One region of the Paenibacillus sp. JDR-2 genome, then DNA from elsewhere that is predicted to be linked to it. Evidence: riboswitches for the same ligand, from Rfam matches in the RefSeq annotation. Region 1 holds a riboswitch; the other holds the start of a gene.
What was found. A riboswitch is a leader RNA that binds a small molecule or an ion and turns the genes downstream of it on or off. The one in region 1 is predicted to bind ZMP and ZTP.
Positions count from the first base shown of each region.

Region 1 (7,272 bases):
CTCACTTTTTGTTGTTGAACTATCGTTCCCCGTTAGTTCAAAACCTTCTATTTTGTGAGTGCCCTTGTTCGAAGTAAATCCAGCTTGTAAGTTGGTACAAACTTGGCCAAGTCTCCACCAGGTAAATCTAGCTCCCCATCATCGAACACAATAATGAAATCATCAGTACAATAAATTAGCTTGCTCCAATCAATTTGATTACATTTCATAATTGCTTCGAACCAAATCTTATACGCACGGATATGCCAGTCCCAATCCTGTAGTGACCAATGGAGATAAAGCATAACCATTTTGTTTAAAATAGATTTTTCATCTATTCCAGCCTGATAACGAATGGGGTGATTACCGACGTTCCAAATGGAGTACAGAGAAGCACCATTATTAAGTTGATCAATTCGTATTCGTTCAAGTGCTGGATGGAAAATTGCATCTGCTGTTGTGTAAGGATCCCCAGTTGCATATATGTTTAGGTAACAAATTTTTTCTGTTTGAGTTTTTTGGGCAATTTGCTTTATTACTTGCTTAATTGCATCAGGAAGTTCCCTACATACTTCTTCATAAAGCATTTCCGCTTGATATTGAGACAAGTAGATATAAATAAGTATCCCAGACTGATCAATTATGCGATCCAGCTGTCCATCAAGGTCATAAAACAAATTGTATTGCACTGTAACAGAGAGCTTATTTGATTGATATGTTAAAGCCTTTATAGTTACTAGTGCTTCATTATTATAATTATAATTCTCTTCATAACAGATTGTATTCTCTATTGTTAAACCATTCCTGCAGTTAAATTCTATATAACGAATCGGTCGACCTTTTTCATAGAGAATATCTTCAATAGAAACCAGTTTTCCGTCATTATATGATCTAATAATCAACCGAGATTCTAGGTGTTCATAATAAGCCACCACATTAATTAAAGAATCTTGATGAGAAACCCAAATCAGACCGTTTTCGTCCTTCCCATAAGAAGTTTCGTCTTGGCCCTCTGTAACTCTCCCCACTGGCTGCTGGTTTCGCTCAAACCAATATGGACATGGAGAATATCTTTTTCCATCTGTAAATTCCCACCGGCTAACTTGTAGTTCACTCCGTTTTTTATAAGATAAGAAGTTCTCCTGTGCATCTAAAGCTAAGTTTATATATGTTTCTATTGTAATAGACATTAATTTATTGCTCCCTAAAATATAGTCTTTTGTAAGTATTAGGTTTCCACTAACGTTCCTCGTTTATGGAATGCTTATTTCGAATTATTAAGTTTATTTCCTGATTCTGTACATCAACAAATTTTACTAATAATGCAATTTTGTCCTCAGAATTAATACGTTCCCAATAGTAGTCTGCTATTTTATCAATTGAATCGAAGAGTGGTACTTCAATTGGATCACCTTCGAATGGTTTAAGTACACCATCCAGTTCCGTTCTATAGGTATATATACAATGACCTATTCCCTTCTTGAAACGGTTGTATTGATAGAGGTTACGTATGCAAATTGAATGGTCGTTGTCTTGTGTTCTAAGAATTGATAAGCTGTATTGCTTAAGATCTGTGTTAATTATACCTGAGATTCTTGGGGTAAAGTGGGGAGCATCGGGTTCAAACTCTCTAAGCATTAATGATTCATAAAAGGACCTGTAATTCTTTAATCCTTCATAAATAGTTTCAGTTTGATCACCATTAGAGACAATGTGTACGTTATCCCAATGCCGAATAGGATAGTAAAATATGAGCGAAGGGTCCTCCACTAGAGCAGGATCAAAGGCTTTGTTTCTTATACTAAAACCTTCTCTTTCAAATACTCGATTTCTACTGTTCGTGCTTCTTCCCATAATCCAATACACCTGTACATAATGCGATCCTGAAGGAGTCATACCTACAATAAGCGTTCTTCCGGGATAAGGATTCTCAAACAAAGCGTGTTGAAGTTTGTTCATCTGCATCTGCTCCTCTCGAATAAACACAAAGAGGTAAGGGGAATCCCCCTTACCTCTGCCCAGGCGTACGGCTTTAACTTATATGCTTCCTCATGGATCCCCATGCTCCGCCAGTCACATATAAGACTCTAAATTATATTCATAATACCAATTTCTCTCAACACTTTTCAATGCATTGTTTTCATAAACTAACGTTACCCGATAGTTTAATAAAAAGAAGACGACCACTTAATGAAGTAGTCGCTTCAACAAATCAGGACAGACCAAAATGCTTTTCAATTGCCGATAACATATGGTCTTTATTTGATTGAACTGTTCTCGTTAGCCACTTTAATTCATACTGCTTGGCTTGATGCAGATAGTGATTTGAGGCTTTAACAACATTGTTTAGTGTTTCCTCTCTAGCCCGTTTCGGTTCAGATAAAGTGGGAAACAAATCCTCCATGCCTCTCAGGTGGTCTCGGTCTAAATATTCTGATCGAATTAGTTCATCTTCTGCAAACAAATAAACAACTTGGTTGGGGTTAGATATCTCCCTTAAAAAAGCTGGCTCCATAAAAGTGTCTACAACTATTGGCTTCTCTTTACCCGTTTGTAATAAATCCAATATGATGAACTCAACACTTTCATCAAAGACTGAATTTAACCAATGACTTCTATCGTTCCCACGACCTAAAAAGAACCACTCCCAATCGATAAAGTGCCTCAAAATTGCCGGATGATCCTGTGGGTTAGCTTTTGATTGATATTCATAGGTATGGTCATCTGAAGAATAATAATTCATTCCCCACTTTGAGGCTAGCGACTTCGCCATAGTGCTTTTGCCACCGCAAGGTCCCCCACATATCCAATAAACGTGATCCAGGTAATTTCTTAATAATCGATCTGAAATTCTCATTGTTCTAACATCCCCTTGTTTAAGATTAATTCTTACAAGGGGGAAATTCTCATTCTGGTAGCACTAACTGTCCAAGTTGCCGGCATTTCTACACCGCCTTTCTATAACAGTTTCCCACAATATTATCCATTTGTGAATACCCTTACATTGATATGATCCACTACGTTAAACTGCCCTTTAGTTCAACAAAAACGCAGCCGAACGTAATACGCCGGCTGCTGTTGTTCTGTATTGAACTAAAGTCTCCCGTTAGAGTAATGGATCAAGTCAACTAAATCTCATGCAGCCAACGTTCAATTTCGTTAAGTTTCTCTGCATAAAGTTTAATATTTAGAATGGTCCCTGCAACCTGTTCTGTCCCGGATTTCTGTTCATCTGGATCTGTACAATCAATCCATAAAGACCGCTTCAGACAATATTCTAACCAGTCCAACTTCCCTAAAAAGCTATTTGCCAGTATCATTCTCCAGTTTGCATGGATATGGGTTTGTGTAGTTCCTCTATAGCCATCTATAAAAGATAAGAACCTGTCGTGATCAATTTCTCCCGATTCATTCTCAGACCAATAAATTGCCGTTTCAATTAAGTCCAGTTTAGGGTTTCTATAGCCAGCACATTCCCAATCAATAAGGATTGGTTTGTCATTCCACAAAACATTCTTAGGGTCTAGGTCACCATGACTGATGACCATACTCGTTAACAACTGCTTAGCTGAATTTATAGCTTCGAGATTCCATTCGTTAAGCATTGGAGTGTTTTCTAATAATAAGCTGGTCCACTCGGCATTATTCTCCTGCCCTTTTTCCAAATAAAAGTTCCAGTCAGTTAGCCCCCGATCTTCAGGCGGAATATTAACTATTCCAAGGTCTGAGAAATCCCCCTTATGTAAAGAGGAAAGAATGCTACCCATTATCTTGCAATGATTCGAATTTATTTCACTGGGCTTAAGGCTTTTTCCATCCATCCATTCAAATACGAGATAGAATTGCTCACCTACTTGCTGAATAGAATGACCATTAAAAGTCTTAGCCGGAAGAGCAGGTACAAAGTCTGAAGCCCTATTAGCAATGAGTTCGGATCTGATAAAGTTTTGCATGGCTGTTGGTCTGGCCATAATTTCTGGGTTTAATGCTTTGACTACGTATCTACCTGAGGTGGTTTGAACTGCATACATGCGATGTAATAAACCACCTGATACCGCAGTAGGGGCAATTGTTATATCACCAAGCCCTAATTCATTACATAGAGCTTCTATTTGACAAGGATCCATTCTTATTCACCTTCCCACATCATCTACCAATTTGTATAATACAATTTCTTTGTAGCCATTACGTTGTCCTGCCATATCGCTTAACGAAAGAAGGAGCAGCTGCCGCGGCGGCAAACTGCTCCCTGGAATCATCAAACTAATGTTCCCTTTTGTTGAACGACATGCACCATCTAATAGCTGCCTTATCGACCTCATCAACGTAGGCGATATCATCAGATAAATTCCAAAATAATATTTTGTCTGTTTCGTTATTTTCTTTAAACTGGGCTATGTAATCCAACTCAGTAAAGTACACTGGATTATATTTTATCACTCCATTTGGCTTCCTAACCTTTAGTAAGCCTTTAAAATCCATGTCGCGAACAACTTGTGTTGTTTCCTCAAAAAGTTCCCTTATGGCACATTCTTTAGGAGTTTCCCCATCTTCCCTTCCTCCGGCTGGTACTTCCCAGTGTTTCCTCAACGTATTAAAACATAATAGATACTTATCATTATATCTAACCACTGCATATGAACCTGCTAGTGGCCCGTAACTATTTAGTTCATCTTCTTTCAAAGTAATACATTCTAATAACTCATACCCATCTTTATTGGTAGCGATCATTAGCAAAGCCCCCATAAAACTGCCTATTACTTGAGCGGCAGCTCATCAGTGTGAACTGCCGTGCCATCTTCATTGAACTAAAGTTCTTATGTTAGTTCAATGACTTTTTGTTAATAATCTTATTGCTGTTGTTAAGTTCATGTCTTCTAAAGAATTCAATCGTAAATCATATGCTTCAAAGAATAATTCTCTAGTTAGTTTGTTTGGTACAATTATACAATACATCCCAGCTGCCTTCGCCGCTTTTGCTCCATTAGGTGAATCCTCGAATGCAACCGCATTTATAGGTTTAACACCGAAGTAATCTAGAACTTGCAGGTAAAGGTCAGGAGCAGGCTTAACATTTTTGGCATCCTCGTGGGTTCTTATGCATGAAAAATAATCTGTAAGTCCTAACTCCTCTAAATTAGGGACAACCCAATTTCGTGGAGCACTAGAAGCTAATCCAATATTGATACCTAATCCTTTGGCTTCATTCAAATAGTTTTGAACACCTGGAAGAGCTTTTTGATTAACAATTAACTTATCATATTTTTCTCTTCTCAGTTTTCTAAGTAATTCTCGGTCTAATGTTTTTCCTATGCTTTGTTGTAAAAATTCATAAGGATCAAATGAATTAAAATGTCCACCGATCCTAGAACTGTATAATTCTAAAGGTAATTCAACCCCATACTCCATAAGAAGTTCTTGAAATGAATAAAACTCATACGTTTCGGTATCTCTGATTAAACCGTCAAAATCAAAAATGACAGCTTCAACCGCCATAGCTTACCCCCTAAATGAGTCTATGTCTTACTTAAACCACTGAATACTTTATCTCTCTACCACTTTAACATAGTAAATTGAAATGGCGTTATGTGTCAACATCTCATTACGCTCTTCTGCCCGTAGTTCAACGAAAACGGCAGCCGATTGTTTGGTCGACTGCCGCGGTATCCTTATTTAACTATCGTTCCCCGTTAACTTAATGCCCACCCACAGTCTACAACTTTATTTTCACGGTCTAATACTTTATTTTTCAGTCTAATATTTTATTTTTTCAAGACAGCAGGTCACAATTGTGACCTGCCATCGCTGTTTTTTGTGTGTTTTGATTGTGAATTTTACACTTTCATTTATTTTTGCACATCAAAAATCTTGCTGATCATACCGACAGATCCCAGCGCATTCATAACCTCGGTCGGAACAAAGATCGTCGACGCCTTCCCCTCTGCCATTTGCGCTAAGGCTTCGAATGACTTGTAAGCTAAAATTTGCGGATCTAAGCCTGCCTCTTTGATTGCTTCGATCCGAGCCCGCTCCGCCTGCGCGACATGTCTGATCGCTTCCGCTTTCCCCATCGCTTCAAGCTCCTGCGACTTCTGCTTGGCTTCCGCGTCCAAGATTTGCCGCTTCTTCTCGGCTTCTGCTGCCAAGACGACAGCTGCTTGTTGGGCTTCTGCGCGCAGAACGGTCGCCTGCTTCTCCCCTTCCGCCTGCAAAATGCTGGCGCGCTTCTCACGCTCCGCTCTCATCTGCTTCTCCATCGAATTTTGAATATCCGCTGGAATTCCCAACTGTAAAATTTCTACCCGATCAATCCGAACGCCCCAATTCTCCGATGCATTATCGAGCGCCTGCCGCAATTCTGCTTGAATGCGGTCACGGTTGGACAATATTTCGTCCAGCTCCATCTTCCCTATCGTGGCTCGCAGGGCGGAAGCGACAATATTGTGGATCCCTTCCACATAATTCGCAATGCCATACGTTGCCAGCTTCGGATCAACTACTGTAAAAAAGGTTGCCAGTTCGACGCCGATGGCCACGTTATCCTTCGTAATCACCGATTGCGAAGGTACTGTTTCCTGCTTCATACGAAGATCATGACGGATCCGAACTCTGTCGATAATCGGAATGATGAGATTTACCCCGGCATGCAGCGTGTTTGAATATTTGCCTAACCTCTCCACAATCGCTACCGATTGCTGAGGGATAATGCGAACGCCTCTTGCAATAATGACAACAACAATCACGAGTATGATAATAAATACGATTAAGCCTATCATTTATTATCGGCTCCTTTCTACAATCAGTTTTGTTACGCCTAACCCCTTAATTCGCACTTTCTCGCCCTTGCTTATCGATTCATCCGCGACGGCCGACCATATTTCACCGTTCACGCTGACTAGTCCAATCTCGCCGCGTACAATATCTTGCACGACAAAGGCTTCTTGGCCAATCAGCCTTTCCTTAATCTCTGGCATCTTATCCGTTGAAGTAGGAATGACTTTGCGTATAATTGGAATTAACCATACGTACATCAGAAATGCTGAGCCCACGAAAACAAAACATTGCACCAGAAATGAAGTATTTACGAACACCATACCTAGCGCGATGAGAGACGAAATGGAGAGCAACAGAAAATAAAAGGTACCTGTATTCAGTTCAATCAACAAGAAAATAGCGAACAGAATAAGCCATCCGATCCAAAGCATAGTCCCCCTCCCTTACATGATTCCATAGTACATGGCTATGTGAGACAGGAATAAAGTATGCAGTAGACTACCTAATCCATCATTGCAA
Region 1 covers NC_012914.1:5,625,260-5,632,531, forward strand. Annotated here, with positions in the region: gene PJDR2_RS24660 (hypothetical protein) at 48-1,169, opposite strand; gene PJDR2_RS24665 (IMP cyclohydrolase) at 1,219-1,938, opposite strand; ZMP/ZTP riboswitch at 1,989-2,066, opposite strand; gene PJDR2_RS24670 (hypothetical protein) at 2,192-2,836, opposite strand; gene PJDR2_RS24675 (phosphotransferase) at 3,108-4,106, opposite strand; gene PJDR2_RS24680 (NUDIX domain-containing protein) at 4,243-4,710, opposite strand; gene PJDR2_RS24685 (HAD-IA family hydrolase) at 4,807-5,475, opposite strand; gene PJDR2_RS24690 (SPFH domain-containing protein) at 5,826-6,755, opposite strand; gene PJDR2_RS24695 (NfeD family protein) at 6,759-7,184, opposite strand.

Region 2 (7,272 bases), 2.6 Mb from region 1:
GCAGCCCCCGATTCTGATTCTGGACGATACAACCTCGGCCGTCGACAACGAGACGGAGGAGCATATTCAGCGGAGTCTGAAGGAGCTGGAATTCTCCTGCACCAAAATCATTATCGCGCAGCGCGTGTCCACAACGGCGCATGCCGACCGGATCCTCATCTTGGAGAACGGCCGCGTTATTGAAGAAGGCACTCACGCCGAGCTTCTCGCGAAGCGCGGGTATTATTACGGAGTATTTATGCTGCAGAACGAAGGCATCGAGAGAGAGGTGACAGCTCATGGCAAGGAATAAATTCGACATCGACGAGAATCTGGAGTCGCCCTTTAATATCAAGCACTTCAGGCGTGCTCTCGTCTATATCAAGCGCCAGAAGAAACCGATGATTATCGCTTTCGTGCTGAGCGCCCTGTCAGCGGGTATCGCGCTCTCCGCACCTCTGATCATGCAGCATGTGGTTGACGTAACGATTCCGGCCAAGGATAAAGGCGGGCTTGTCTGGTTATCGATGTTAATGCTTGCGACCATTGTGGTCAGCGTTATTCTGGCGACGATCCGCTCCCGCATTATGACCCGTGTCGGGCAGGATATTATCTTCGATATCCGCACCGATCTGTTCAAGCATTTGCAGGAGCTGCCGTTCCAATATTACGACGACCGCCCGCAAGGCAAAATTCTGATCCGCGTTGTCAATTACGTCAACTCGGTATCCGATGTTTTGTCCAACGGTATCATCAACTTGATTCTGGAGATTCTCAACCTGATCTTTATCGCGGCGTTTATGTTCGCGGTTGACGCCAGATTGTCTCTTCTTATCTTGGGAGGTCTGCCGATCTTTATCGGCATCATGCTGCTTATCAAGACGAAGCAGCGCCGCGCATGGCAGGCGGTATCGAATAAGAGCTCCAATATGAACGCTTATCTGCAGGAGAGCATCAGCGGCATTCGCGTTACGCAAATCTTTACCCGGGAAAAACATAACGAAGGCACCTTCACCCGCTTGTCGGTCAACTATCGCAGCGTGTGGATGAGAGCCATGTATTTCAACTTCCTTGTTCCGTTTTCGGTAGATAACCTGACGACGCTCGTAACGACTTCCATTTATTTCGTAGGTCTCTTGGCGTTAAGCCCGGCAGAAGTCACCTTTGGCGTTATTCTGGCGATGAGCAGCTACGCGGCGCGCTTCTGGCAGCCGATACTTAACATTTCCAACTTGTATAACAGCTTTATCAACGCTGTCGCCTATCTGGAACGGATCTTCGAGACGCTGGACGAACCGGTTACCGTTAGCGATGTGCCTGATGCGCGCGAGCTGCCGGCTATCAAAGGCCGGGTTACCTTCGACGATGTGACCTTCGCTTACGATCCTGGCGTCAACGTCCTTCAGAACCTGAAGTTTGACGTGAAGGCTGGCGAAAGCATCGCGCTTGTAGGTCCTACCGGCGCGGGCAAAACAACCGTCGTCAATCTGATCTCGCGTTTTTACAATGTCACCCAAGGCCAGATTCTGATCGACGGGAATGACATTGCGGACGTGACGCTGAAGTCGCTGCGCAGTCAGATGGGCATTATGCTTCAGGACAGCTTTATCTTCTCCGGCACGATAATGGACAACATCCGCTACGGCAAGCTGGACGCAACGGAAGAAGAGATTATTGCCGCAGCCAAAACCGTATGCGCGGACGATTTCATCCGCGAGTTCGAGCATGGCTATATGACCGAGGTAAACGAACGCGGTTCGAAGCTTTCCCAAGGACAGCGTCAGCTGATCTCGTTCGCCCGCACGCTGCTCGCGAATCCGCGCATCCTTATTCTCGACGAAGCTACTTCGTCGATTGATGCCCAGACCGAGCGCCTGCTCCAGAAGGGTCTGAACGAATTGCTTAAGGGACGGACTTCGTTCATTATCGCGCACCGTCTGTCCACGGTTAAGAACTGCGACCGGATTATGTACGTAGCCGACAAAGGCATCGCGGAAGCCGGCTCGCATGACGAGCTGATGGCTCAGCGCGGCCGGTACTACAAGCTGTACACGGCTCAGAAGATGGAAGCCATGTAACAACACACAGCAAGGCCCCCGATCGGAATGGATCGGGGGCCTTTTCTATTAAGCTTACCGCGACAGCTTGATAACAAGCTTTTTCGCCGATTCGGTTTCGATTGTGATTTTGTAGCGTTCCTTTATTGCTTCAAACTCAATGTTGCCAGTCTCCTTGGAAGTTACGGTTTTCTCCCAAACGGTCTCGTCATCATGGCTGACCTTGAGGATAAACGAGCCCTCTTCCGAAGACGCCTCATAAGGAATGCTTACCGGCCCCGCTTCCGCGACGGAGAAATCGTCTACCTTGTAATTCCCCTTCAGCGAGCCGATCTTCAAGCTCAGCTTGCCGTTGATCTCGGTTTTTACGGTTGAGACGGCTACACTGGTTCCATCGGCATTTTTGGACACGACATTAATGACAACAACCGTAATAATGAACAAGGCTAAAAAGATCCAAAATCTGAATTTGGATTTGGATTTGGACTTACCGATTCTCAAAAACATAACCCCCTGGCATTTTTGTCCGTCGGACAATAATTCGCCAAGGGGCTTTTAATCCCTTTTCTTGCCGTTATTTTGCAGATACCGTCCCATCCTTGTTAACCTTTACGTTGAAAGAAATCTTGTTGAGCTTCGAATAAGTCGTTTCATTATAAGCTTCTTCCCGCAGAATAGGTCTTGTGTTATCGATTTTCACCGGCGTGATTTTACTGCTCACCTTATCCCCGTCGAACGTCAGGGTAGCAATCATGGAGTCGTACGCTTTGTTCGAGCGCTGCGTTGGGGTAAATACAAAGTTGCCGAGGGAATAGAAGATCGGTTTGCCCTTATACGTCTCGATGCCCTGCAAACAATGGCTGTGGCTGCCGATTACGGCATCTACCCCCGCGTCGATAAAAGCTTTCGCATACGTTCTCGCATAATCCTCCGGGTAATCCTGGTATTCGTTATTCCAGTGGATATAGATGACCGTTATGTCCGAATATTTAACCGCGTTCTTGACGTAACGCATCATCGTATCGAAATCGTAACCCGAGGCGATACCCGCCTTGTTATTCCCCGCGTACCAGCTTGGGCCCGAGAGCACCCGGCTGATGCCAACGATCGCAACCTTCTTCCCGTTGACCTTCTTGGAATAAGCGGTGAATGCCTCGTCGATATTGCTGCCGGCCCCGGTATGGCCAATCTTGTATTCGTCCAGATAATCTATCGTGTCGGTCAGCGCGTCCACCCCGTAGTCGAGCGTGTGGTTATTCGCGACGGATACTCCGTCGATTCCGGAGTTAACGATCGCTTGCAGCGTTTTGGGCGCGGAACGGAAGGTGTACGTTTTAATCGCCTTTTGACCGCGTGTCGAGACCGGAGTCTCCAGATTGGCGAAGCTGATGTCCGAACCGGATAATAGGCTGCGTACCTTCTCAAACGGGTAATTCACGCCATACTTCTCTATATTCGCCGCAACCTTCCCGTCCAGCAAAATATCCCCCGCAAAGCTGATCTCGATCGGCTTGTCCTCTGTGGCTGCCGGCTGTGCCGAAGCAGAGGAGGCTACCGCCGTCACATTGCCCGCCGCCTCCAGATTAAAGCCCAGAAAAAGAAGCAAAGCCATAACGTATTTAAGCACTGTCATTCGCATCGTACCCTCCATGGAATCTATGTATCTTCCAACCAAGACTACTAATGTGTATGCCGGAAGGAAGAAATAGATTACTAGAAGGGAAAGGCTTTTCTTTCGTTCAAACTTTTGATACAGTAAGAAAAATAACGTTGTATGCGACTGGCGAAAAAAGTGGAATCAACCACGAGGGAGCATGCAGATTGGACGTTCCGTTCGCCTGGGAAAAGTATCTGAGGATAGACTCGCGTTTTTTCGCGAGCCTTCCGCGGATACTTTTTTTCGTTCATGAACAAAATGGCATGGAGGGATTGGAATGACAAAACTCTTGAAAGCGAAGGAAGCAGCAGATCAGGTATACGAAGGAATCCGGACAAAGGTGGAGAAGTGGAAGCACAACGGGATCCAGCCTCGTATGGCGGCCATTCTGGTCGAAGGAGATCCCGCATCGGCCTATTATGCCGGGGCCAAGCAAAAAATTGCCGAGAAGCTGGGCGTAGCTTTTACTCTCCACGCGTTCACGGCAGAGGTTGCGGAAGAAGAGATCCTTCAGCTTGTTAATCGGCTAAACAACGATCCATCCGTTCATGGCATAATGCTAGAACTGCCCCTGCCCCGGCACCTGTCGGCGAGCACGATTGAGAAGGCGATCTCCCCGCTGAAAGACGTGGATGGAGTTACGCCTGCTAACAAGCTTGCTACGGTAACGGGTGACAGCGGTCTCTATCCGGCCACTCCGCAATCCTGCATCCGGCTTCTGCAGCATTACGGTTATACGCTCGAAGGCAAGAATGTAACGCTCGTCGGACGCGGCCAAACCGTCGGACTCCCGCTGTTCCATATGCTTCAGCGCGAGAACGCCACCGTAACCGTCTGTCATTCGCGCACGCCGGACATCGCTTCCCATCTGAGCCATGCCGAAATCGCCTTTGTCGCGGTTGGCCGTCCAAATATCGTTGAGCAAAATATGGTTCATTCCGATCTGGTTATTATCGATGCCGGAATTAATGAAACGCCGCAGGGTAAAATGGTTGGCGACGTAGCAATCGACGTTCAATCAAGCGCAGCGGCGGTATCCCCTGTACCTGGCGGGGTCGGAACGTTAACAACGGCTATCCTGTACGAGAATCTAATGAAGGCTATTGAGCTTCAATTCGGGGAGCGCAAATAAATGACGACAACAATGACGTGGGATGTTTCCATCCGCCATTTCCTGCAGCAAGCCGGCAGCTCCAATCCTACGCCGGGTGGAGGAAGCGTAGCCGCATTGATTGCTGCGCTTGGAGCTTCGATGACTTCAATGGTCGGGAACTTGACTCAGGGAGATAAATTCGCCGATATTCAATCTGCTATCGCTGAAGTCATAGAGCAGATGCGTCGATCAACGGCAGAATGCGAAGAGCTGCTTCAGGCGGATATCTCTTCTTTTAATAGATACATGGATGCGCTCAAGCTCCCTAAGAGCTCGGATGAAGAGAAACTTATACGCAAAAACGCGCTTCACCAAGCTGCGATTCAAGCGATTGATGTTCCACTACGCCTCATTGAGGTGTGCCGGGAAGGTCTGGCCTTTACCCACCGCATTGCGGATTCTTCTAACAAAAACGTCATTTCCGATCTGGGGATTGGAGCAATCTTGTTCGAAGCCGCGGCGCAGTCTGCACTGCTGACGATCGAGATCAATCTTGCCTCGTTAAAGGACTTGGAGCTGAAACGGCTGTATTCGGACAAAGTGGCTTTGCTAATGAACGAGATTCAGGATCTTAAAAGCAGTTCCCTGCAAATCACCCGCAATCGCATCCTAAATTAATTTTCCATACGAAATCCAATGTAGCTGAAAAGAAAGAGGCTGTCCCTTAGTCAACTTAATGACTTATAGGAACAGCCCTTTTACTTAAGCTTCCTCTACTATCGCTACGCCCCAACGCTCAAGCTCAATCGTTTCACCCGAGCGGAGCCCGAGGTCACCGAGCAGCTCGGCGCCGTCTCCATGAGGATAGACGAAGGATTGCGGTTCATCCGAATAATTGAAATAATAGCGGATTGTTTTGCCGGACTCGTTAGTCCCCGTCTTAACGATAACCGGGAACTGAAGCTCCTGGTCGACTCCCCAAATTCCCGCTTCGCGGCATGCTCCCTCCAGCACTTTGCGGGCAGCCGCTTCGCTTGGCAGGCAGCCGATATAGGTTGCGACGCCTTCGCCATGCCGGTTGGTCGTGATCGCCGCGTATTGTCCCCAATGCGGATGATCGTACCAAGCAAGCACCTCCGCCGTAGTTGGCGTAAGCAGCTCCATCCATACCTCAACGTTATTGTCAGACTCCCCAACGCCAAACGGATTCCCTTTCAGCGACACCTTGCTAGGCTCCGCAAATTGCGAATAACGAATGCCGCAAGCTTTCTCGATGAGGCCTGGCTGAGCGCCCGTCCGCACCTTAATATGCTCGTTCGCAAAACCGCTCTTGAACGTATATACGACATGGCCGCCGTTCTCGACGTAGCGGTTCAAAGCCTCAAGAAGCTCGCCTGATGCAGCGTACAACGCCGGCACAACGATCAAATCGTAATTGCCCAGCAGCTCGATAGACCCCGGATGCAAAATATCGCAGCCGATATTCATCTCGTACAGCCGGTCGTACATGAGACGGACGATATCATTGTAACGGACCTCTCCGCCAGGCAGCTTAAACCAGTCGAGAGACGTCAACGCTTCGTTGCTCACTAGGACGGCAGCGCGGTTCGTCTTCTTGAGGTTAACCAGCTTGTCCGACAAACGGGCGAATTGGCGGCCAACAATCCTGGCTTCGTTATAAGTCGGATTTGGCCCCAAGTCATGGCTGAGCAGGCCTTTCCAATACGTTTCGAAAGAGTTATGAATGGAATGCCAATGCCAATATTCGACCATATTAGCGCCGGAAGCCAAGTGGCTGAATGCCTGCTGCAGCAGCTGGCCCGGATAAGGCGTCCAGTTCGGGAACGCTTGGGCTTGCGTCTCCAGCACGAAATAGTTCATCCCTTTCAGCGATCGGGTCGAGTCTCCGCCGAAGGAAATTTCCTTCCCGGTGAGATCATCCTGCGACGGATGATAAATATCAACGCCCGCGATGTCGAGCGCCTTCGCCGCTTCGAAATGGTCCACGTCCGGCTGAACGCCAAAGGAATAACCCCGCCATTCAAAATCAAAGTTATGCGTAACGAATTGACCCGGACGTTTATACTCGTTCACAATGGATGCCTGCCACGCGAGGAAATCGGTCACGAGCTGCCGCTGGAATCTTGCGAACTCCGCTCCAAGGCTTCCGTTGATCGTACCTACAGCCGACGGGAAGTCCTCCCAGCTGTTAATCCGGTTGCTCCAGTAATCGAGGCCAAATTCCTCGTTCAGCCGCTCTACCGTACCGAACTTCTCCCTCATATACTTAACGAAGCGAAGCTGTACGTTAGGACCGCTTGTCCGGTAATGCTTTGTTTCGTTATCTACCTGATAACCGATAACGGCGGGATGCCCGCATACCCGGCTGATCAGCTTGCGGATAATACGCTCGGAATAAAACAAATACGAAGGGTTCGTAATGTCCATAATCTGCCGCGCCCCGTAGCGGCCCGGTCCGTCCGGCG
Region 2 covers NC_012914.1:1,066,409-1,073,680, reverse strand. Annotated here, with positions in the region: gene PJDR2_RS04635 (ABC transporter ATP-binding protein) at 1-292, shown strand, start outside; gene PJDR2_RS04630 (ABC transporter ATP-binding protein) at 279-2,057, shown strand; gene PJDR2_RS04625 (hypothetical protein) at 2,112-2,537, opposite strand; gene PJDR2_RS04620 (CapA family protein) at 2,611-3,669, opposite strand; ZMP/ZTP riboswitch at 3,803-3,887, shown strand; gene PJDR2_RS04615 (bifunctional 5,10-methylenetetrahydrofolate dehydrogenase/5,10-methenyltetrahydrofolate cyclohydrolase) at 3,971-4,825, shown strand; gene PJDR2_RS04610 (cyclodeaminase/cyclohydrolase family protein) at 4,826-5,464, shown strand; gene PJDR2_RS04605 (beta-galactosidase) at 5,549-7,272, opposite strand, start outside.
Region 2: it holds a riboswitch for ZMP and ZTP, as region 1 does, so the genes downstream of both, PJDR2_RS04615 (bifunctional 5,10-methylenetetrahydrofolate dehydrogenase/5,10-methenyltetrahydrofolate cyclohydrolase) here and PJDR2_RS24665 (IMP cyclohydrolase) in region 1, are expected to answer to the same signal.